DNA from 3 places in the Streptomyces sp. M41 genome. Region 3 is predicted to be linked to each of the others. Evidence: riboswitches for the same ligand, from Rfam matches in the RefSeq annotation. Region 3 holds a riboswitch; each other region holds the start of a gene.
The links. Region 3 has a riboswitch for cobalamin ahead of ACHBTE_RS15110 (ABC transporter substrate-binding protein). Riboswitches for the same ligand answer to the same signal wherever they lie in the genome.
Positions count from the first base shown of each region.

Region 1: it holds a riboswitch for cobalamin, as region 3 does, so the genes downstream of both, ACHBTE_RS01015 (energy-coupling factor ABC transporter permease) here and ACHBTE_RS15110 (ABC transporter substrate-binding protein) in region 3, are expected to answer to the same signal.
Region 2: it holds a riboswitch for cobalamin, as region 3 does, so the genes downstream of both, metE (5-methyltetrahydropteroyltriglutamate--homocysteine S-methyltransferase) here and ACHBTE_RS15110 (ABC transporter substrate-binding protein) in region 3, are expected to answer to the same signal.

Region 1 is NZ_JBIMKE010000001.1:210,650-217,669, forward strand. It holds gene ACHBTE_RS00985 (class I SAM-dependent methyltransferase) at 1-341, shown strand, start outside; gene ACHBTE_RS00990 (universal stress protein) at 387-803, opposite strand; gene ACHBTE_RS00995 (APC family permease) at 805-2,304, opposite strand; gene ACHBTE_RS01000 (energy-coupling factor ABC transporter ATP-binding protein) at 2,390-3,238, opposite strand; gene cbiQ (cobalt ECF transporter T component CbiQ) at 3,235-3,984, opposite strand; gene ACHBTE_RS01010 (energy-coupling factor ABC transporter substrate-binding protein) at 3,991-4,362, opposite strand; gene ACHBTE_RS01015 (energy-coupling factor ABC transporter permease) at 4,359-5,072, opposite strand; cobalamin riboswitch at 5,102-5,308, opposite strand; gene ACHBTE_RS01020 (M55 family metallopeptidase) at 5,387-6,220, shown strand; gene ACHBTE_RS01025 (M20/M25/M40 family metallo-hydrolase) at 6,213-7,020, shown strand, end outside.
Region 2 is NZ_JBIMKE010000001.1:86,226-93,245, reverse strand. It holds gene aceA (isocitrate lyase) at 1-1,156, shown strand, start outside; gene aceB (malate synthase A) at 1,318-2,916, shown strand; gene ACHBTE_RS00400 (3-hydroxybutyryl-CoA dehydrogenase) at 2,913-3,782, shown strand; cobalamin riboswitch at 3,993-4,217, shown strand; gene metE (5-methyltetrahydropteroyltriglutamate--homocysteine S-methyltransferase) at 4,386-6,704, shown strand; gene ACHBTE_RS00390 (hypothetical protein) at 6,793-7,020, shown strand, end outside.
Region 3 is NZ_JBIMKE010000009.1:179,274-186,293, reverse strand. It holds gene ACHBTE_RS15135 (hypothetical protein) at 1-775, shown strand, start outside; gene ACHBTE_RS15130 (cysteine synthase family protein) at 772-1,794, shown strand; gene ACHBTE_RS15125 (ATP-grasp domain-containing protein) at 1,791-3,050, shown strand; gene ACHBTE_RS15120 (MDR family MFS transporter) at 3,085-4,377, shown strand; gene ACHBTE_RS15115 (methyltransferase domain-containing protein) at 4,346-5,095, shown strand; cobalamin riboswitch at 5,186-5,369, shown strand; gene ACHBTE_RS15110 (ABC transporter substrate-binding protein) at 5,399-6,439, shown strand; gene ACHBTE_RS15105 (FecCD family ABC transporter permease) at 6,436-7,020, shown strand, end outside.

The sequences.
Region 1 (7,020 bases), on a different contig from region 3:
AGCCCGACGACCGGCAGTCGCTGGTGGACGGCATCGCCACGCTGGTCGGCGAGCGTGGCCGGGTCTTCCTCGTCGAACTGTCCGAGTCCGCGAAGCCGGTGCTGCTAAGCCTGGCGCAGCACCCCTCGGGGCCGCCGCCGAAGCTGGCGCCGGTCTTCCGGCACGGCATCGCTCCGGGCGAGGTGGCCGACGCCGCGGTGCCCGAGTATCTGCGGGCGGCCGGGCTCACCGTCCTCGCCGACGGTGAGCTGCCGCTGATCACCACGGAGTACGGGCCCGACGGCGCCCGCATCGAGCTGCCGTCGAGATGGCAGGTGGCGGGCCGGGCCGTACGGCCGTAGCGCGGGAAGCGGCCGTCCTGTGGGGACCGCTGAGCCGAGGCGGCCTCAGGGCTCGGTGGGCACGCACAGGACCGGCGTACGGGACAGGTGCAGCAGCTTGTGCGGGGTCGAGCCCAGCAGGGCTCCCCGCAGCGGGCTCTCCCCCCAGCTGCCGACCACGATGCACCTCGCCGCATGCCGGGTCGCGGCGTCGATCAGTGCCTCCGCCGGTTTCCGGTCGATGACCTCCACGGTCGTCGGCACGCCCGCCTCGTCGGCCGCCGAGACGGCGTGCTCCAGCGTGGCGCGTCCCGTCTCGTGGAGGGCGTCGCGGTGGGCCGAGTACTCCTCGCCGAGGGCGCCCGGGGCCGCGACGCCGTAGACCAGCACCAGCGGCTCCCCGAACGCCGCCGAGACCTCGATGGCGACGTGCAGGGCGCGCACCGCGCCCGGGGACTCGTCATACCCGAGAACGACCGACATCTCAGTCCTCCTTCTTGTCGCCGTGGACGAGTTCGGGGTCGGCGACCTCCGGGCGTTCCGACCAGAAGGCGGGCGCCATCAGACGCCACACGACCATGAGGATCACGCCGGCCAGGGCGATGCCGATACCGATGACCAGTGGGGGCCCGAGCCCGAACCAGGAGACGCCGCTGTAGGAGTTCTCGGGATCGGCCATGTCGCCGATCGACTCGACCAGCAGCCAGACCAGCAGCCCGGCGCCGACCAGGGGGCCGAGGCCGATGAGCACGAAGTGGTGCAGGCTCTCGGTGAGATGGCGGCGATAGTAGACGGCGCAGGCCAGGCCGGTGAGCGCGTAGTAGAACGCGATCAGCAGCGACAGCGCGGTCAGGGAGTCGAAGAGGGCGTTCTCGCTGATCTGCCGGACGACGATGTACCAGGCGATGGCGATGCCGGCGACCCACCACGTGCTCACGTCCGGAGTGCGGAACCGTGGGTGGATGTGGCCGAAGTGGGCCGGCAGGGCGTGCCGGCGGGCCATGGACAGCGCGGTGCGGGAGGCCGGGATGATCGTCGTCTGGGTCGAGGCCAGCCCGGAGGTCGACACCGCGAGCAGCACCACCCAGTCCCAGGTGCCCATCGCCTCGTCCGCGAGCAGCGCGAAGATGAACTCCTCCTCCTCGGCGTTCTCGGCCAGGAACGCCGGCCCGGCGTAGGCCACGACCGCGATGGCGACCGCCACATAGGTCACCAGCAGGATGACCGTCGACCACACGGCCGCCTTGCCCGGAGCGGTGGCGGAGTTCTCGACCTCCTCGGTGAGGTTGACCGCCGACTCCCAGCCCCAGTAGATGAACACCCCGAGCAGCAGACCCGCCGTCAGTTCGGCGCCGCCGGCCCCGAAGGGATCCAGCCAGCTGAAGGACGGTTCGACGGAGTCGAGCGTGCCGGTGTCGGCGTAGACCCGGTAGATGGCGACCACCGCGAACGCGAGCAGACACGCCACCTGCGCGAGGATGAGCACGTTCTGCACCCTGGCCGACACCTCGGTGCCGATGACACACACTGCTGTCATCACCAGGATGAGCAGCACCGTCAGCAGCTCGCGCACGAACTCGTTCTCGACCCAGCTGTCCAGGCCGACGGCGAGCAGGGCGAAGGTCACCGCGACGTCCGCCAGCGAGCCCACCACCAGGACGCCGGTCATGGCGATGGCCCAACCGCCGAGCCAGCCCGCCCAGGGGCCCATCGCCCGCGTGACCCAGGAGAACGTCGTCCCGCAGTCCTGGTCGACCTTGTTGAGGTAGTAGAACGCCGATGCGATCAGCAGCATGGGCACGAACGACGCGAGCATGACGCCCGGCGCGTAGACTCCCACCAGCGCCACGACCGGGCCGATGGCCGCGGCCAGCGAGTACGCGGGCGACGTGGCGTTGAGCCCGATGACCAGTGCGTCGACGAACCCGATCGCATCGGCCTTCAGGCCCTTGGGTGGCTGGGTGTCCGCGGTGCCTTCCGCCATGCTCCCTCGCTTCGGTCGGGTACGACCTCATGAAACAGGGAAGCGAGCAGCCCGCCGTGTCTTGGCCGTCCGGTCGCGGGATGTATCACCCGTGTGCGCTTCGTACGGCCAGGGCCGCCAGTTCGTCCGGGCTGCGCGGGCCGGGTGCCGTGTCGTCCAGCAGCCCGTGTGCGCGCAGCACCTCGGAGGCCGCGATGCCCCAGGGCAGCCGCAGCCCCGCCTGCTGAAGGAGGTCGGTGCGGGCCAGCATGGTGGCCGCGGGGCCGGTGCGTACGCCGGACGGTGTCAGCAGCGCCACGTCGTCCGCCCAGCGCAGGGCGAGATCGACGTCATGTGTGGCCATCACCACGGTCGTGCCGCTGGCCCGGAGCCCGTCGAGGGTGGCGAGCAGGCGTTCCTGGCCGTCGGGGTCGAGGCCGGCGGTCGGCTCGTCGAGGATCAGCACCCGGGGCCGCATCGCGACGGCTCCCGCGATGGCGGTGCGCTTGCGCTGCCCGTACGACAGCAGATGCGTGGGCCGGTCGGCCAGCGCCGTGATGTCCAGGGCGGCGAGGGCCTCGTCGACCCGTGCCCGCACCTCCGGGTCGGGCAGGGAGAGGTTCAGCGGGCCGAAGGACACGTCCTGGGCGACGGACGCCGCGAAGAGCTGGTCGTCCGGGTCCTGCACCACCAGCTGGACGGTCGTCCGCAGCCGGGTCAGCCCCTTGCGGTCATGGCGGACCGGCACACCCTCCACCGCCAACCGGCCCTCCTGCGGGCGCAGTCCGCCGCTGAGCAGCCGCATCAGCGTGGTCTTGCCGGTGCCGTTGCGGCCGAGCAGCGCCAGCGCGCGCCCCTCGTGCACATCGAAGTCGAGGCCGCTGAGGACCAGGGGGCCGTCCTCGTAGGCGTAGGAGGCGCCCCGCAGGGTGACCAGGGCGGTGGGCTCGCTCATGGCAGGGCCCTTTCCAGTACGAGGGTGAGGGCGGCCAGCGCCGCCAGCAGGACACAACTCGCGGCTGTGAAACGGACGGAGACCCGGGCCTCGGGCACCAGGACGCGCAGGGTGCCGTCGTATCCGCGTCCGGCGAGCCCGGCCTGGAGCCGGGTGGCCCGGTCGAACGCCCGCACGAAGGCGATGGCGCCGAGCCCGGCCAGGGAACGCCACTGCGCGGCCCGGCTCATGTGGCCGAGCCGAGCCGCCTGGGCGTCCCGGATGCGGCGCACGGAGTCCAGAAGCAGAAAGCTCATGCGGTACGTCACCAGCGCCACGTCGACGACGGGCGCGGGCACCCCCGCCGTGACCAGACGGGGCAGCAGATCGGACATCGGGGTGGTGAAGGCGAACAGCAGCACCCCGAGCGAGGCGGCCGAGGTACGCAGCAACAGCTCGCCGGCCCGCAGCGGACCGTCGTCGGCGAGGGACACGAAACCGTCCGGCCCGCCGACCTGCACGAGCAGCGTCACCGCGCCCGTGACGCAGAAGCCAAGCGGCACGCGGTACGCCCGCCACAGCCGGCGCCCGGGCACGCCCGCCGGCCCGAGCAGCACCGCGAGGGAGGCCACCAGCACCAGGGCCGCGCCCGGCCAGGGCGGCAGCGAGATCGCGAGCACGGTGAGACCCAGCCCGAGAACGGCCTTGTCCACGGGGTGACGGCGGCGCCAGCGACTGCTGTGCGCCGCCGCGTCGATCGGCAGCACGAGAGGTCAGGCCCTCTCGGTCGTCTTCTCCTCGGCGTCACCGGCCGTGCCCGACGTGTCCCCCACCCGCGTAAGCGCCCGCTGCTCACCCTGGCGCCGTCCCCGGTGCACACCGAAGTAGTAGGCGAGGACACCGGCGCCGAGCGCGGCCTGGAGGGCGAACAGGGCGGACTCGATCTCACCGGACGGCGGCTCGTACAGCGGGGTGAACCAGGGCTCGTAGTCCGGCTTGATCTCGGTGATCGCGGTCTCCGCCTCCGCGTCGGCGCCCGCGAACGGCTCCTCCTTGTGATCGCCGAGACCGAAGGCGAGCGGCAGCACGGCGAGCGCGGCCACGACGAGCAGCAGCAGGGCGTTGATCTTCGTGTTCTTGTTCATCGGGCCACCGCCTCGGTCTCGGTCTCGGACCGGGTCCGGGACTGCTTCTTGGTGAGGAACACGCCCAGCCGGGTCAGTTCGCCCTTGCTGGACTGCACCAGCAGCCGCATGACGAGCACCGTGAGGAGGCCCTCGCTCACCGCGAGCGGGATCTGCGTGACCGCGAAGATGGAACCGAACTTGCCGAGCGCGCCCAGGAACCCGCTGCTCGGGTCGGGGAAGGCGAGCGCCAGCTGGACGCTGGTCACGCAGTAGGTGGACAGGTCCGCGACGAACGCCCCGAAGAAGACGGCGACCATCAGCGGCACGTCGTAGCGCCGCAGCAGTCTGTAGATGGCGTATCCCGCCCAGGGCCCGACGATCGCCATCGAGAACACGTTGGCGCCGAGCGTGGTCAGACCGCCGTGCGCGAGCAGCAGGGCCTGGAAGAGCAGGGTGATGGTGCCCAGCACCGCCATGATCGGTGGCCGGAACAGGATGGCGCCGAGCCCTGTGCCGGTGGGGTGGGAGCAGCTGCCGGTCACCGAGGGCAGCTTCAGCGCGGACAGGACGAACGTGAAGGCTCCGGAGGCGCCGAGGAGCAGGGTGCTCTCCGGGTGCTCCCTGACCTCACGGGTGAGTGAACGGACTCCGTGGACTACGAAGGGCGCGGACGCGACGCCCCAGGCGACCGCGTGCGCCGGAGGCAGGAAACCCTCGGCTATGTGCATGGCTCAGCAGACCCTCTCCAGCACCTCGTGGATGGTTGACGCGCCCCGGCCGGTCTCCTGGCTGACGGGTACCACCGCCCGTGCTCCGCCTTCCCGGGTCCGAAGACCCAGTGGCTGCCCGCAGGGGCTGGAGCCGGACTTCCCGATTCACAGTGGCGAGGGCCGCACCGGCATCACACCGGATTTCCCGTTCACCAAGGCGTGGTGACAGTAGTGCCAGGACAGGGTGGCTGACAAGCGCGCCTCGGGGGCGTGAAAGTGGCGTTCGCCCGCTTCATGGCGAGTCTCCCCATCGGCGCGTAACGTGACGGAGCATGAAGATCCTCATCAGCGCCGACATGGAGGGCGCCACCGGCGTGACCTGGCCGGGCGATGTGCTGCCCGGGACTCCGCAGTGGGAGCGGTGCCGGGGGATGTTCACCTCGGACGTCGATGCCGCCGTGCGGGGCTTCTTCGACGGGGGCGCCGACGCCGTCGTCATCAACGAGGCGCACTGGTCGATGCGCAATCTTCTGCTCGAACGGCTGGACGAGCGGGCCGAGATGCTCACCGGCCGGCACAAGGAGCTCTCCATGGTCGAGGGCGTCCAGCACGGGGACGTGGACGGCATCGCGTTCGTCGGCTATCACACGGGCGCCGGCATGGAGGGTGTTCTGGCGCACACCTACCTGGCGAACCAGATCACAGGGGTGTGGCTGAACGACGTCCGGGCAAGCGAGGGACTGCTGAACACGCATGTCGCCGCCGAGCACGGCGTCCCCGTCGTGCTCGTCACCGGCGACGACCTGGCCTGCGAGGACGCGCTCGGGTACGCGCCCGAGGCACTGAAGGTCGCCGTGAAGGACCATGTCTCGCGGTACGCGGCGGTGTGCCGTACGCCGGGCAGGACCGCGGCCGACATCCGCGCTGCGGCCGAGCGGGCGGCCGCGCTGGCGGTTCGTCAGGAACCGCTCGCGGGCGGCCCGTTCACGGTCGCCGTCGAGTTCGACGCCGAGCATCTGGCCATGGCCGTCACCGTAGTCCCGGGTGTGGAACGGATCGGGGAGCGGAAGGTGGCGTACACGACCGAGCGCATGTACGAGGGAATCCGTACCTTCAAGGCAGTGACCACGATCGCCTCGGCAGCGGTGGAGGAGCAGTATGGCTGACCAGCAGGCACTGGACGAGGTCGGCACGTTCACCTCCGACCTCATCCGCATCGACACCACCAACCGCGGCGGCGGGGACTGCCGGGAGCGCCCCGCCGCCGAGTACGCCGCCGCGCGGCTGGCCGAGGCGGGCCTGGAGCCCACCCTGCTGGAGCGCACCCCGGGACGTACGAACGTCGTGGCCCGCGTCGAGGGCGGCGACCCGTCGGCGGACGCACTGCTCGTCCACGGTCACCTCGACGTGGTGCCCGCCCAGGCCGCCGAGTGGAGCGTGCACCCCTTCTCCGGGGAGATCCGGGACGGGGTCGTCTGGGGCCGGGGCGCCGTCGACATGAAGAACATGGACGCGATGATCCTGGCCGTCGTACGGGCCTGGGCACGGCAGGGCGTACGGCCCCGGCGCGACGTCGTGATCGCGTTCACCGCCGACGAGGAGGCGAGCGCCGAGGACGGCTCCGGGTTCCTCGCCGACCGGCATGCCGGGCTGTTCGAGGGGTGCACCGAGGGCATCGGCGAGTCCGGCGCCTTCACCTTCCACGACGGCGGCGGACGGCAGATCTACCCCATCGCGGCCGGGGAACGCGGCACCGGCTGGCTCCGGCTCACCGCCCGGGGACGGGCCGCGCACGGGTCCCGGCCCAACAAGGAGAACGCGGTGACCCGTCTCGCCGCCGCCGTCACCCGGATCGGCGACCACGAATGGCCGCTGAGGCTGACCCCCACGGTCCGCGCCGCCCTCGTCGAACTCGCCGCGCTGTACGGCCTGGAGACCGACCTCGGTGACGTGGACCGGCTGCTGG
Region 2 (7,020 bases), on a different contig from region 3:
GGAGCACACCCTGGCCCGGCGCGGGGCCGAGCGGCTGTGGCGCCAGCTGCACGAGCTCGACTACGTCCACGCGCTCGGCGCGCTGACTGGTGGCCAGGCGGTGCAGCAGGTCAAGGCCGGGCTCCAGGCGATCTACCTGTCCGGCTGGCAGGTCGCCGCCGACGCCAACCAGGCCGGGCACACCTACCCCGACCAGAGCCTGTACCCGGCCAACTCGGTGCCGCAGGTGGTGCGCCGGATCAACAACGCGCTGCTGCGCGCCGACCAGATCGCCACCGCCGAGAACGCGGGCGACACCACCGACTGGCTGGCGCCGATCGTCGCGGACGCCGAGGCCGGTTTCGGCGGCCCGCTCAACGCCTTCGAGCTGACCAAGGGCATGATCGCGGCCGGCGCGGCCGGCATCCACTACGAGGACCAGCTCGCCTCCGAGAAGAAGTGCGGCCACCTCGGCGGCAAGGTCCTCGTCCCGACCTCGCAGCACATCCGCACCCTCAACGCGGCCCGCCTCGCGGCCGACATTGCCGACACACCCACGGTGATCATCGCGCGTACCGACGCGCTGGCCGCCAACCTCATCACGAGCGACGTCGACGAGCGCGACGCCGAGTTCGTGACCGGCGAGCGCACGGCGGAGGGCTTCTACCGGGTGCAGAACGGCATGGCGCCGGTCATCGCCCGCGGCCTGGCCTACGCCCCGTACGCCGACCTGATCTGGGTCGAGACCGGCACCCCGGACCTCGCCCAGGCCCGCGAGTTCGCCGAGGCCATCCACGCCCAGTACCCGGACCAGATGCTGGCCTACAACTGCTCGCCTTCGTTCAACTGGAAGGCCGCGCTGGACGACGACCAGATCGCCAAGTTCCAGCGTGAACTGGGCGCCATGGGCTACAAGTTCCAGTTCATCACGCTGGCCGGCTTCCACTCCCTCAACCACGGCATGTTCGACCTGGCCCGCGGTTACGCCGATCACGGCATGACCGCCTACGTCGACCTGCAGGAGAAGGAGTTCGCCGCGCAGGCGCAGGGCTTCACCGCCGTCAAGCACCAGCGCGAGGTCGGCACCGGCTACTTCGACCTGGTCTCCACCGCCGTCAACCCCGCTTCCTCCACCACCGCGCTGGCCGGCTCCACGGAAGAAGAGCAGTTCCACTAGGCCGGTTCGTCGGCCGCGGGTGCGGCCGTACCTCGGCCGAACCGGCCGCCCGTGGCCGGGCATCCCGCGTTGCCCGGCCCCACCGGTCGAGCGGGGGGCCGAACGACCGTCTCCGTCCGCCCCTCCGCTCCCACCCTCGCTCCGTCCCTCAGGAGAGCCCGATGTCCACCACCGCACTGACCCACCGTGTCCGTGTCCTCGCCGCTCCCGGTCACCGGCACGACGAGATCCTCACGCCCGCCGCCCTCGACTTCGTCGGCCATCTGGCCGCCGCCTTCTCCGAGCGCCGCCGGGACCTCATGAAGGAGCGCCGCAGGCAGGTGCTGCGGCTGGCATCGGGCTCCCCGCTCGACTTCCCCATGGTCACCTCCGCCGTCCGCGCCGACCCGACCTGGCAGGTCGCGCCGCCCGCGCCCGGCCTGACCGACCGCCGCGTCGAGATCACCGGCCCCCCGGACCGCCGTATGGCCGTCAACGCGCTCAACTCCGGCGCCAAGGTCTGGATGGCGGACTTCGAGGACGCCACCGCCCCGCTCTGGGACAACGTCGTCGGCGGGCAGCTCACCCTGCTCGACACCATCGAGCGCCGGATCGACTTCACGTCCGCGGAAGGCAAGGAGTACCGGCTCGGCGAGAGCGACCAGCTCGCCACGATCATGGTGCGGCCGCGCGGCTGGCACCTCGACGAGGAGCACCTGGAGTTCGAGGGGGGCCCGGTTCCCGCCGCGCTGGTCGACTTCGGCCTGTACTTCTTCCACTGCGCCCAGCGGCAGATCGACGCCGGGTACGGCCCGTACTTCTACCTGCCGAAGCTGGAGAACCGCTACGAGGCCCGGCTGTGGAACGACATCTTCGTCCTGGCCCAGGAACTCCTCGGCATCGCGCGCGGCACGATCCGCGCCACCGTCCTGATCGAGACGCTCACTGCCGCTTTCGAGATGGAGGAGATCCTCTACGAGCTGCGTGAGCACAGCGCGGGTCTCAACGCGGGCCGTTGGGACTACCTGTTCAGCCTGATCAAGACCTTCGGTCACCGCACCGACTTCCTTCTCCCCGACCGGGCGAAGGTGACGATGACCGCCCCCTTCATGCGCGCCTACACCGAACTCCTGGTCCGCACCTGCCACAAGCGCGGCGCCCACGCCATCGGCAGCATGTCCGCCGAGGTGCCCGGCAAGGACCCGGCCGCCAACGAGGCGGCGCTCGCCAAGGTCCGCCTCGACAAGGAGCGCGAGGCCGAGGACGGTTTCGACGGGTCGTGGGTGGCCCACCCGGGCCTGGTGTCCGTCTGCCGTGAGGTGTTCGACGGGGTCCTCGCCGAGCGGCCGCACCAGCTCGACCGCACCCGCGACGACGTCGAGGTGACCGCGGCCGACCTGCTGTCCGTGCGACGGATCAGCGGACCGCCGACCGCCGAAGGCGTGCGCACCAACATCGCCGTCGCGCTGCGTTACTTCGCCGCCTGGCTGCGCGGCCAGGGCGCCGTGGCCCTGTACGACCTGATGGAGGACGCGGCCACCGCCGAGATCGCCCGCGTGCAGATCTGGCAGTGGCTGCGTCACCGGGTCATCGACCGGGAGACGGTACTGCGGCTGCTCGACGACGAGATCGTCGCGCTCGGCGCCGAGTACCCCTGGGCGCCCGTCGACGAGATCCGCGCCCTGTTCGAACGGACCGCGCTGGCGGGCGAGTTGCCGCTGTTCTTCACCCCGGACGCCTACAGCCGTCACCTGGTGAAGCGGGCGGAGGCCGGAGCATGAGCGGGAACATCACGCGCGTCGGCGTGGTCGGCGGCGGGCAGATGGGCGCCGGAATCGCCGAAGTGTGCGCACGGGCCGGACTCGACACCGTGGTCTGCGAAGTGGACGCGGTCGCGGCCCGCGCCGCCCGGGACCGGATCGCGGCGTCGCTGGAGCGCGCGGTGCGCCGCGGCAAACTGGAGGAGTCCGCCGCACAGGACACGCTCGCCCGCATGGTCTTCACCGGCAGCCTGGACGACCTCGCCGACCGGCAGCTCGTCGTCGAGGCCGTCATCGAGAACCCAGATGCGAAGGCCGAGATCTTCGCCGCCCTTGACAAGATCGTCGAGGCGGAGGACGCGATCCTGGCGACCAACACCTCCTCCCTGCCGATCATGCGGCTCGGCATGGCGACCAGCCGGGCGGACCGGGTCGTGGGGCTCCACTTCTTCAACCCGGTGCCGGTGCTGCCGCTGGTGGAGGTGGTGACCTCCCTGCACACGTCCCCGGAGACGGTCACCACCGTGCAGGACTTCGCCACCGGACTGCTCGGCAAGACAGTGATCCACTCCCGGGACCGGGCGGGATTCGTCGTCAACGCCCTGCTGATCCCGTACCTCCTGTCGGCGGTCCGGATGGCGGAGTCCGGCTTCGCCACCGCCGCCGATATCGACACGGGCATGGAGCTGGGCTGCGCCCACCCCATGGGCCCGCTGAAGCTCGCCGACCTCATCGGCCTGGACACCGTCGCCTCGATCGCCGAGTCCCTGTACGACGAGTTCCGTGAGCCGCTCTACGCCCCGCCGCCGCTGCTCCAGCGGATGGTGGAGGCGGGACTCCTCGGCCGGAAGACGGGCCGCGGGTTCCACACCTACGACCAGGACTGAGGGCCTGGTACGACGCGGGCTGAGGGGCCCGCGGGCCGCAGGGATGAGGGTCCCGCGCGGCGAGAACAGGGGAAGGGCGGGAAGCGCGAGTGCGGCGCTTCCCGCCCTCCTGCGTCCCGGCCTCCGCGTTCCCGCACCCCGTGTTCCCGTGACCCACCTCACACCATCCGGATAGTGGACGACCTGCTCTGCTCAGATGCGACACCCCGTAGGCTGGCCTGCGCAGCTGGTTCGCCCCGTCCGCCAGGCGGGATGCGTCGTAAGAGGGAACCCGGTGGGAATCCGGGACTGCCCCGCAGCGGTGAGCGGGAACGACCGCCGTCATACGCACTGGGTCCGACGTACCGGGCCTGGGAAGCGACGGCCAGTAGATGTCCTCCGTCACGGAGGGCGTGCCCGCGAGTCCGAAGACCTGCCAACTGCCCGTGCGCGGACCATTCCGTGCGCGGCATCCCGGTGACCTCGAGGGCGGGTCGGCGTACATACCAGACGGACGAACCGTGCCTTTGCCGCGCACGCTCCGGTCCGTCCGGTTTCGTCACCCCTTCGCGCTCTCGTCCCGTCGCCGGGATCTCAGGGATTCATCTCGCGAAGGAGATCTCCGTGACCAGCAAGCCCGCAGCCGCGGCAACACGGTCCACCGTGTACGGCTACCCCCGCCAGGGACAGAACCGGGAACTGAAGAAGGCGATCGAGGGCTACTGGAAGGGCCGCGTCACCGCGGACACCCTCCGCTCCACTGCCGCCGACCTGCGCCGTACCAACTGGCAGCAGCTGGCCGAGGCCGGCATCGACGAGGTCCCCACCGGTGACTTCTCGTACTACGACCACGTCCTGGACACCACCGTCATGGTCGGCGCGATCCCCGAGCGCCACCGGGACGCCGTCACGGCCGACACCCTCGACGGCTACTTCGCCATGGCGCGCGGCACCCAGGACGTGGCGCCGCTGGAGATGACCAAGTGGTTCGACACGAACTACCACTACCTGGTGCCGGAGCTGGGCCCGGACACCGTCTTCACGGCCGACTCGGCCAAGCAGGTCGCCGAACTCAAGGAAGCCCTCGCCCAGGGCCTGACCGCCCGCCCCGTCCTGGTCGGCCCGGTCACCTACCTGCTGCTCGCCAAGCCCGCCCCCGGCGTGGCCGCGGACTTCGAGCCGCTCACCCTGCTGGACCGCCTGCTGCCGGTGTACGCCGAGGTCCTCGCCGACCTGCGCGCCGCCGGCGCCGAATGGGTCCAGATCGACGAACCCGCCCTCGTCCAGGACCGCACCCCGGCCGAGCTGAACGCCGCCGAGCGCGCCTACCGTGATCTCGGCGCCCTCACCGACCGGCCGAAGCTGCTGGTCGCCTCGTACTTCGACCGGCTCGGCGACGCCCTGCCCGTCCTGGCCAAGGCACCGGTCGACGGCCTCGCCCTGGACTTCACCGAGTCCGCCGCCGCCAACCTCGACGCGCTCGCCGCCGTCGGCGGACTGCCCGGCAAGCGCCTGGTCGCCGGCGTGGTCAACGGCCGCAACATCTGGGTCAACGACCTCGAGAAGTCCCTCGCCACGCTCGGCACCCTGCTCGGGCTGGCCGACCGCGTCGACGTGTCGTCCTCCTGCTCCCTCCTCCACGTGCCGATCGACACGGCCCTGGAGCGGGACATCGAGCCGCAGATCCTGCGCTGGCTGGCCTTCGCCAAGCAGAAGACCGCCGAGATCGTCACCCTCGCCAAGGGCCTCGCCCAGGGCACGGGCGCGATCACCGCCGAACTCGCCGCCAACCGGGCCGACCTGGCCTCCCGCGCGGGCTCGCCGATCACCCACGACCCGGCCGTGCGCGCCCGTACCGCCGCCGTCACCGAGGCCGACGCCCGCCGCTCCCAGCCGTACGCCGAGCGGGCCACCGCCCAGCGCGCCCATCTCGGCCTTCCCCTGCTGCCGACCACCACCATCGGCTCCTTCCCGCAGACCGGCGAACTGCGCACCGCACGCGCCGACCTGCGCGGCGGGCGGACCGACACGGCCGGCTACGAGGAGCGCATCAAGGCCGAGATCCAGGAAGTCATCTCCTTCCAGGAGAAGACCGGGATCGACGTCCTCGTGCACGGCGAGCCCGAACGCAACGACATGGTCCAGTACTTCGCCGAGCAGCTCACCGGCTTCCTCGCCACCCAGCACGGCTGGGTCCAGTCCTACGGCACCCGCTACGTCCGTCCGCCGATCCTGGCCGGCGACATCTCCCGCCCCGAACCGATGACGGTGCGCTGGACGACGTACGCCCAGTCCCTCACCTCCCGCCCGGTCAAGGGCATGCTCACCGGACCGGTCACCATGCTCGCCTGGTCCTTCGTCCGCGACGACCAGCCCCTCGGCGACACCGCCCGCCAGGTCGCCCTCGCCCTGCGCGACGAGGTGAGCGACCTGGAGGCCGCCGGGACCTCGGTCATCCAGGTCGACGAACCCGCGCTGCGCGAGACCCTGCCCCTGCGCTCCGCCGACCACCCGGCCTACCTCGCGTGGGCGACCGAGGCGTTCCGGCTCAGCACCAGCTCTGTGCGGCCGGACACCCAGATCCACACCCACATGTGCTACGCCGAGTTCGGCGACATCGTCCAGGCCATCGACGACCTCGACGCCGACGTCATCAGCCTGGAGGCCGCCCGCTCCCACATGCAGGTCGCCCGCGAACTCGCCGCCCACGGCTACCCGCGCGAGGCGGGGCCGGGTGTCTACGACATCCACTCGCCGCGGGTGCCGAGCACCCAGGAGGCGGCGGAACTCCTGCGCACCGGACTGAAGGCCATCCCCGCCGAACGGCTCTGGGTCAACCCCGACTGCGGCCTGAAGACCCGCGGCTGGCCCGAGACCCGCGCCTCCCTGGAGAACCTGGTCGCCGCGGCCCGCACGGTGCGTGGCGAGCTGTCCGAGTCCTGATCCGCACATCCCGAGGGCCGGGGCGCCACAAGCGCCTCGGCCCCGACGAGCAGTACCGCCACGGCCACAAGCACAAGGGGGTTCATCGGTGAGGCACAAAGCGCGAGAGGTCATGGTGGACGGCCGGCCCATGGTCGCCGTGTCGGCGAAGGACTTCGAGAGCCTGCTCGCCATGCGCAGACAACTCGGCAGCCAGACCGCCAAGATGCGCGCGCTGCGCGACGCGCTCGTCGACATGACCGAGTTCCTCGATGGTCTCGCCGCGGAACTCGACGGCGAATCCCCAGCCGAACCGCACGATGCCTTCCCGCCCCTC
Region 3 (7,020 bases):
CGCGCTGGTCTCCTTTCCGGTGGACCGCCATTCCTGGGTGCATTTCATCCCGGGGACCGGCCCTGCGAACACATACGGTCTCGGCGAGAAGTCCGCGACGGCGGCCCGGCTCTTTCTGGATCACTACGGGCTGACGCTGCCGCCGGGCCGCTGGAGCACGCACTCCGACCTGCGGGTGGGCGTGGGCATGGCCAGCTCGACGGCCGACATCGTGGCGACGCTGCGCTGCCTGTTCCGGCTGTTCGCCCTCCCCTACGACACCGACGTCGTGCTCGGCGTCCTGGCCACCATCGAGCGGGCGGACAGCGTGTTCCTGGACGAGTTCGCGCTGCACCTCAGCAACCGCCACCGGGTGGTGCGCCGGCTCGGCACGGACATCGCCTTCCACACCGCGTTCGTCACCGAGCCCGGCACGGTGGACACCGCGGCCGTCACCCCGCTGCTGCTGGAGCACTACCGGCGGCGCGGAGAGGAGTACGCGCGTTGTCTGTCGGATCTGCTGAAGGGCTTCGCGTCCGGCGACCCGGCCGCCGTCGCCCGGGCGGCGACCACCAGCGCCACGCTCTCCCAGGAAGTGCTGCCCAAGGAGACCTTCGACGACCTGCTCGACCACCGCGAACGTTTCGGCGCCGACGGCATCTTCGTCGCCCACACGGGCTGTCTGATCGGCTACCTCTTCTGCCGCCGGCCCGGCCCCGACGTCAAGTCCGACCTGTCCGCCTTCTTCCACTCGCTCGGCCACCAGTGCTCATTCGCCCAAGGAGGCTACGGGTGATTCACCCCCACATCGCCGACGCCCTGAAGACTCCCGACCTCGTCCGGCTCACCGACGGCATGGTCCTCGTCCGGTTCGAGTCGATGAAGGTCTACTCCGCGCTCGCCGCCGTCCGCCATCTCCTCGACCGGGGCACGATCCGACCCGGCCAGACCCTTCTCGACAGCTCCAGCGGCATCTACGCCTACGCCCTGGCGCTGGCCTGCCACCGCTACGGCATGCGCTGCCACATCGTCGCCTCCACCACCGTGGACACCACGACCCGCGCCCAGCTGGAGATCCTCGGCGCCACCGTGGAGCAGGTCGAACCGTCCCGGAACCTCAAACTGGACCAGGAGTTACGGGTCCGGCGCGTGAAGGAGATCCTCGCCGCGCGTCCCGACTGCCACTGGATGCGCCAATATCACGACGACATCCACTACCTCGGCTATCACGCGGTCGCGGACCGGATCCTGGCCGCGTTCCCGGGTCAGGCACTGACGGTGGTCGGCGGCGTGGGATCCGGAGCCTCCACGGGCGGCATCGTGGAGCGTCTGCGGGGCACGGACCCGTCGGTGCGGCTGGTGGGTGTGCAGCCGTTCGGCAGCGTCACCTTCGGCAGCCAGGACCACCACGACCCGGAGGCGATCATCGCCGGTATCGGCTCGTCCATCGTGTTCGACAACGTCCGCCACCACCTCTACGACGCCCTGCACTGGATGGACTTCACCCACGCGATGTCCGGCGCCGTAGCCCTGCTGCGCGACCACGCCGTCTTCGCCGGGCTGTCCACCGGCACCGGGTACCTGGCCGCTGCCCACGAGTCCCGCCGCCACCCCGACCGGCTGCACCTGGTGATCGGCGCCGACACCGGGCACCGCTATGTGGAGCGCGTCTTCGCCCGGCACGCGGAGGCCCTGGACCCGGCCGGGCTCAAGCCGGTCGAGGTGTCCGGCCCCGAGGAGATGACCATGCCCTGGTCGACCATGTCATGGCGACGCACCCCCTGCCCGGCCGAGTGGCAGGAGCGTGCGGCGTGAGTGTGGTCTGCCTGGAGTCGCTCACCTTCGGACTCGGACACCTGGTACGCGCCGCGGACGCGCTCGGCGAACGACTGGTCCTGCTGACCCGTGACCCCTCCTACTACGCCTACGAGTTGCAGCGGCTGCCCACCGACGCCCTGGACGTCGTCGAGACCGACACGTTCGACGCGGAAGGCGTCGCCGGCCGGCTGCACCGGATCCCTCGCCTGCACGGTCTGATCAGCTCCACCGACACCTGGACCCTGGTCGGTGCCGATCTCACGGCCCGCTTCGGGCTGCCCGGCCTCGACGCGGACGTCCTGCGGCTGACCCGGGACAAGGCGGCCGTGCGCAACCGGCTGCACGCGGCCGGGCTGACGCGCGGGCGGGCCGTCGAGGTGACCGGCCTCGGAGCCGAGCGGCGGGAACCGGTGCTCAAGGAGGCAGGGTTGCCCGCGGTCCTGAAGGACACCGCGGGCACCGGCAGCCAGAACGTCTGGCTCGTGCGGACGGAAACGGAGCTGGACGCCGCCCTGGAGGAGACGGCCGGACGGCGCCTGACGGGGAGGCTGTTCGCGGAGCCGTACTTCGCCGGACCGGTGTACAGCGCGGAGACCCTGACATGGGCGGGGTGGACGCGGTTGCTGGGAGTCTCCAGCCGGCTGATGTCGCCGGAGCCGTACTTCCGGGAGGAGATCACCGCGTTCCCGGTGGCCTTCCCGGACGCTCGGCGGGCCTTTCTGGAGCGGTGGCTGGGCGAGGTGCTCGCCGCCATCGGGTACACCGACCGTTTCGCACACGTGGAGTTCGTGCTGGGCGCCGACGGCCCCGAGGTGGTGGAGATCAACCCTCGGATCGGAGGCGCCCTGGTGGGCGAGGGCCTGTGCCGAGCGCTCGGAGTCAACGTGTACGAGGCGATGATCGAGACCGCGCTCGGCCGCCGGCCCCGCCTGATGGACGCCGAACCGCCCGGTGGCCCGGCCGTGGCCTTCGTGCTCGGATACCCGGCCGCGCCCGGCGTGTTCACCGGTGTCGACGGGCTGGAGCGCATGGCGGATCTGCCGGGGTCACCGGCCTGGTATCCGGTCAAGCGGGTGGGCGAGCCCATCGAGCATCTGACGGACAGCCGAGGCTACGCGGGCATCGTCTACGCGGAGGCGGAGACCGCGGAACTGGCCACGCACCGCGCCGTGGCCGCCGCCAACACCGTGCGCGTGCGCACCGAGCCGTTCGTGCTCCCCGCCCCGGCAGACGGGCAGCCCCTCTGTGGCTGACCGCGTCGAGGGCGGGACGGGACTGCGGTCCGCGATGGCCATGCTCGACGGTCCGTTGCGCTTCCTGCTGCTCAGCTCGTTCCTGATTCCGCTCGGCAGTTTCATGGTCCTGCCGTTCATGTCCGTGTTCCTGCACGAACGGCTCGGCATGGGTCTGGGTGCGGTAGGCGTCGTACTGGCGGCGGCGTCCCTCGTGCAGTTCTCCGGTGGCATCGTCGGCGGCGCCCTCGCGGACAGGATCGGACTGCGCCGCACGATGCTGTGGGCGCTGATCGTGCGCACGGCCGGTTTCACGGGCCTGCTGCTGGCGCTGCGCTGGCCGCCCCTGGCCGTCGCGGCACTGATCCTCACGTGCTGCGGCGCCGCCCTGTACCTGCCCGCCAACAAGGCGTATCTGGTGCACGGTGTGGGCGAAGAACACCGCCCGGCGTTCCTGTCGGCCGGCAACGCCGCGCTCAACGCGGGCATGGCGGTGGGGCCGTTGGTCGCCGGGCCGTTCGTACTGTCCTCGCCCGGCTGGCTGTTCGTGGCCGTGACGGCGCTGTTCGTCCTCGTCACCGCGGGCCACGCCCGGCTGCCGGCTGCCGCCGGGGAGGGGCGGGCGGACGAAGGGGCAGCCGGGCGCGGCCTGTGGACCGGTGTGGCGGTCCTGCCCTTCGCCGCGAACGCGCTCGCGTTCTACCTGTACTTCCACTTCCAGCACTATGTGGCGGTGTACGCCGTCGAACGGGCCTCCAGCGAGTTCTACAGCCTCGTGCTGCTGCTCTGCTTCGCGCTGGTCATCGCCGTACAGCCGCCCGCGTCCGGGCTGATCCGGCGCATGCCGTACGCCCTGGCCCTCGCGGTCGGCTTCACGGGCCTGGGCGCCGGGCTGGCCGTCCTGGCGATCGGCACACGGCCGGCCCTGCTGGCGGGCGGGGCCCTCATCACCCTCGGCGACATCGTGCTGTTCCTCAAGAACGACCTGGAGGCGCTGCGCCGCAGCCCGTGCTCCGACGCCGTGGTCTTCGGCCGGCAACGGCTCGCCGCCGGGCTCGGAGCCTGCGCGAGCGGCGTGCTGGGCGGGCAGGTGTACGGCGTCTGTGAACGCGCCGGGAACACCGGCTGGTTCTGGCTGCTGGCCGCCGCGCAGTGCGTCCTGCTGCCCCCTCTGCTGCTGCCACTGTGCCGCCGCACAGCACGGCGGTCCGACTCCCACGGTGACGAACTCAGCGGCCGACCCGGCGACGACCAAGGAGCACTGACGCGGCATGACACAGAGCGACACGACACGAAGCGGCACGAAATCAAGCGGCGTGACACGAACGGGCGGGTTCCAGGACGATGACTTCTGGACGGAGTTCCACGACTTCCTGTTCTCGGCACAGCGCCACGAGCAGGCCGAGCAACTGCTGGGCACCTCTCCCCTGCTGTCCTTCCCGGCCGCGTCGCGGGTGCTGGATCTGTGCTGCGGGCCGGGGGTGTTCACCGTGCCGCTCGCCCGTCTCGGTCACGAGGTGACCGGGGTCGACCTGAGCCCGGCCATGCTGGACCGTGCACGCAAGCGGTCCGCCGACCTCGGTGCGCAGGTCACGTATGTGCAGGCCGACGCGCGGGAGTTCGAGGCGCCGGGCGCCTTCGACGTCGTCCTCAACCTGTTCACCTCCTTCGGCTATTTCGAGGACCCCGCCGACAACGCGCGGGTGCTGCGCACCATGCACACCTGCCTGGCCCCCGGCGGCACTCTCGTGCTGGACCTCGCGGGCAAGGAGCTGCTGGCCCGCAGGGTGACGCCGCCGAAGGTGGTGCGCCAGGGGGATGATGTGCTGGTGCAGACCGACACCGTGCTGGACGACTGGGCCCGGTTGCGCAGCGACTGGGTGCTGGTGCGTGGCGAGCGGGTCACCCGGGCCACGCTCGTGTGGTTCGTGTACAGCGCAGTGGAACTGCGGCGGATGGTGCGGGAGGCGGGGTTCGGCCGGGTGGAGGTCTTCGGCGGATTCGACGGCCGCCCCTATGACGCGGACGCCGAGCGGCTGGTGCTTCGGGCGGTCCGCGAGACATGACCGCTGATGGGGGCGTGCGGGCGGCTCGAGGGGTGTGAAGAGGCGCGGGGCGTGCGGGCGGGCGCGCACGCCCTTTTGACGCCGACGGCGGGGAACGTACTATCACCAGGTCATCGCCGCGACGGGACATCAGGAAGCCGGTGCGAATCCGGCACGGTCCCGCCACTGTGACCGGGGAGTGCACCCCTTCCGCACGCCACTGCGCACTGCGTGGGAAGGCAGGGGGAACAGCGATCCGGGAGTCAGGAAACTGGCCTGTCGCGGGCCCGATCCGAGGAGCGCGGACTCCCCAGGAGGCTCTACGTGTACGACGGTACGACCCGTCCCCCGCTGTTCACCCCTGCCCGCCGACGCCACGCCCTGCGCGCCACGGCCGCGGCCGTCGCCCTGGCGGCGACCCTGCTGACGGCCGGCTGCGGCTCGTCCGGCGAGGCGGCCCAGGATCCGAAGACCGCACCGTCGGCGGCGGGCTTCCCCGTCACCATCGACAACTGCGGCGTCGAGACGACGTACGACAAGCCGCCCTCCCGGGTCGTCACGATCCATCAGCACCCGGCGGAACTGATGCTCGCTCTCGGTCTGAAGGACCGCATGGTGGGCACCGCCTTCCCCGACTCGGCCGTCCTGCCCCGATGGCAGAAGGACTTCGCGGCGATCCCCGAACTGGCCGCGAAGGAACCGTCGTTCGAGAAGCTCCTGGACGCCGAGCCCGACCTGGTCTACGGCGGCTACGGCAGCGCCTTCGACGAGAACGAGGGCCGCTCCCGCAAGGCGTTCGCCGACGCGGGCATCGACACCTATCTCAACCGCGAGTACTGCGGCAAGAAGCAGGTGACGATGAAGGACACCTATGACGAGATCCGCACCATCGGCCGTATCTTCGGCATCTCCGAGCGCGCCGACAAGCTGGTGACCGACCTGAAGAGCGAGGTGGACAAGGCGTCCACGGCCGTCGAGGGCGAGAGCGACGTGCCCGTCTTCGTGTACGACAGCGGCGACAAGACGGCCTTCACCGCGGGCGGCAAGAGCCTGGGCACCGAACTGATCCGGCTGGCCGGCGGCAACAACGTCTTCGCCGACCTCGACGACGTCTTCGGCGACGTCTCCTGGGAGCAGGTCGTCGAACGAAAGCCCGAAGTCATCGCCATCTACGACTACGCCGACGCCGGCAGCGTCGAGCAGAAGAAGAAGTTCCTGCTCTCCCAGCCCGCCCTGGCGGATGTGCCGGCCGTCAAGAACAAGCGGTTCGTGGTGCTGCCGCTGACCGCGACCCTGGTCGGCGTCCGGTCCGCCTACGCGGTCGAGGACCTGGCCCGCGGGCTGCACCCCGAGAGCTTCCGGTGACGGCACCGACGAAGAGCACACCCTCCGGCCCGCTCGTCGGCCGCCCCCCGCGGGGCGGCAAGGGGGCGGGCCGGGGGAGCATGACCGTCGCCGTGGTGGTGCTCGCCGCCCTGCTCGTCCTGTCCGCCACCGCCGGCCTCGCCATCGGGTCGGTTCAGGTACCGCCCGGCCAGGTGTGGGGCATCGTGACACACACGCTGGGCGCCGGATGGACGGAGCCGGACTGGTCCCGGGCGCGCGAGACCATCGTGCTGGACGTGCGCGCCCCGCGCGTCCTGCTCGGGGCGGTGACCGGTGCCGGGCTCGCGGTGGTCGGCACCGCCATGCAGGCGCTGATCCGCAATCCGCTCGCGGAGCCCTATCTGCTGGGGGTGTCCTCCGGGGCGTCCCTCGGCGCGGTCTCGGTGATCGTGTTCGGAGCCTCGCTGTTCGGGCCCGTGTCCCTGTCGGTGGCCGCGTTCGTCGGCGCGCTGGGGGCACTGATGCTCGTCTACGCCACCGCGCGTACCGGCGGCCGGATCACGTCCGTGCGTCTGGTGCTGTCCGGCGTGGCGATCGCTGCGGTGCTCACCGCGGTGCTG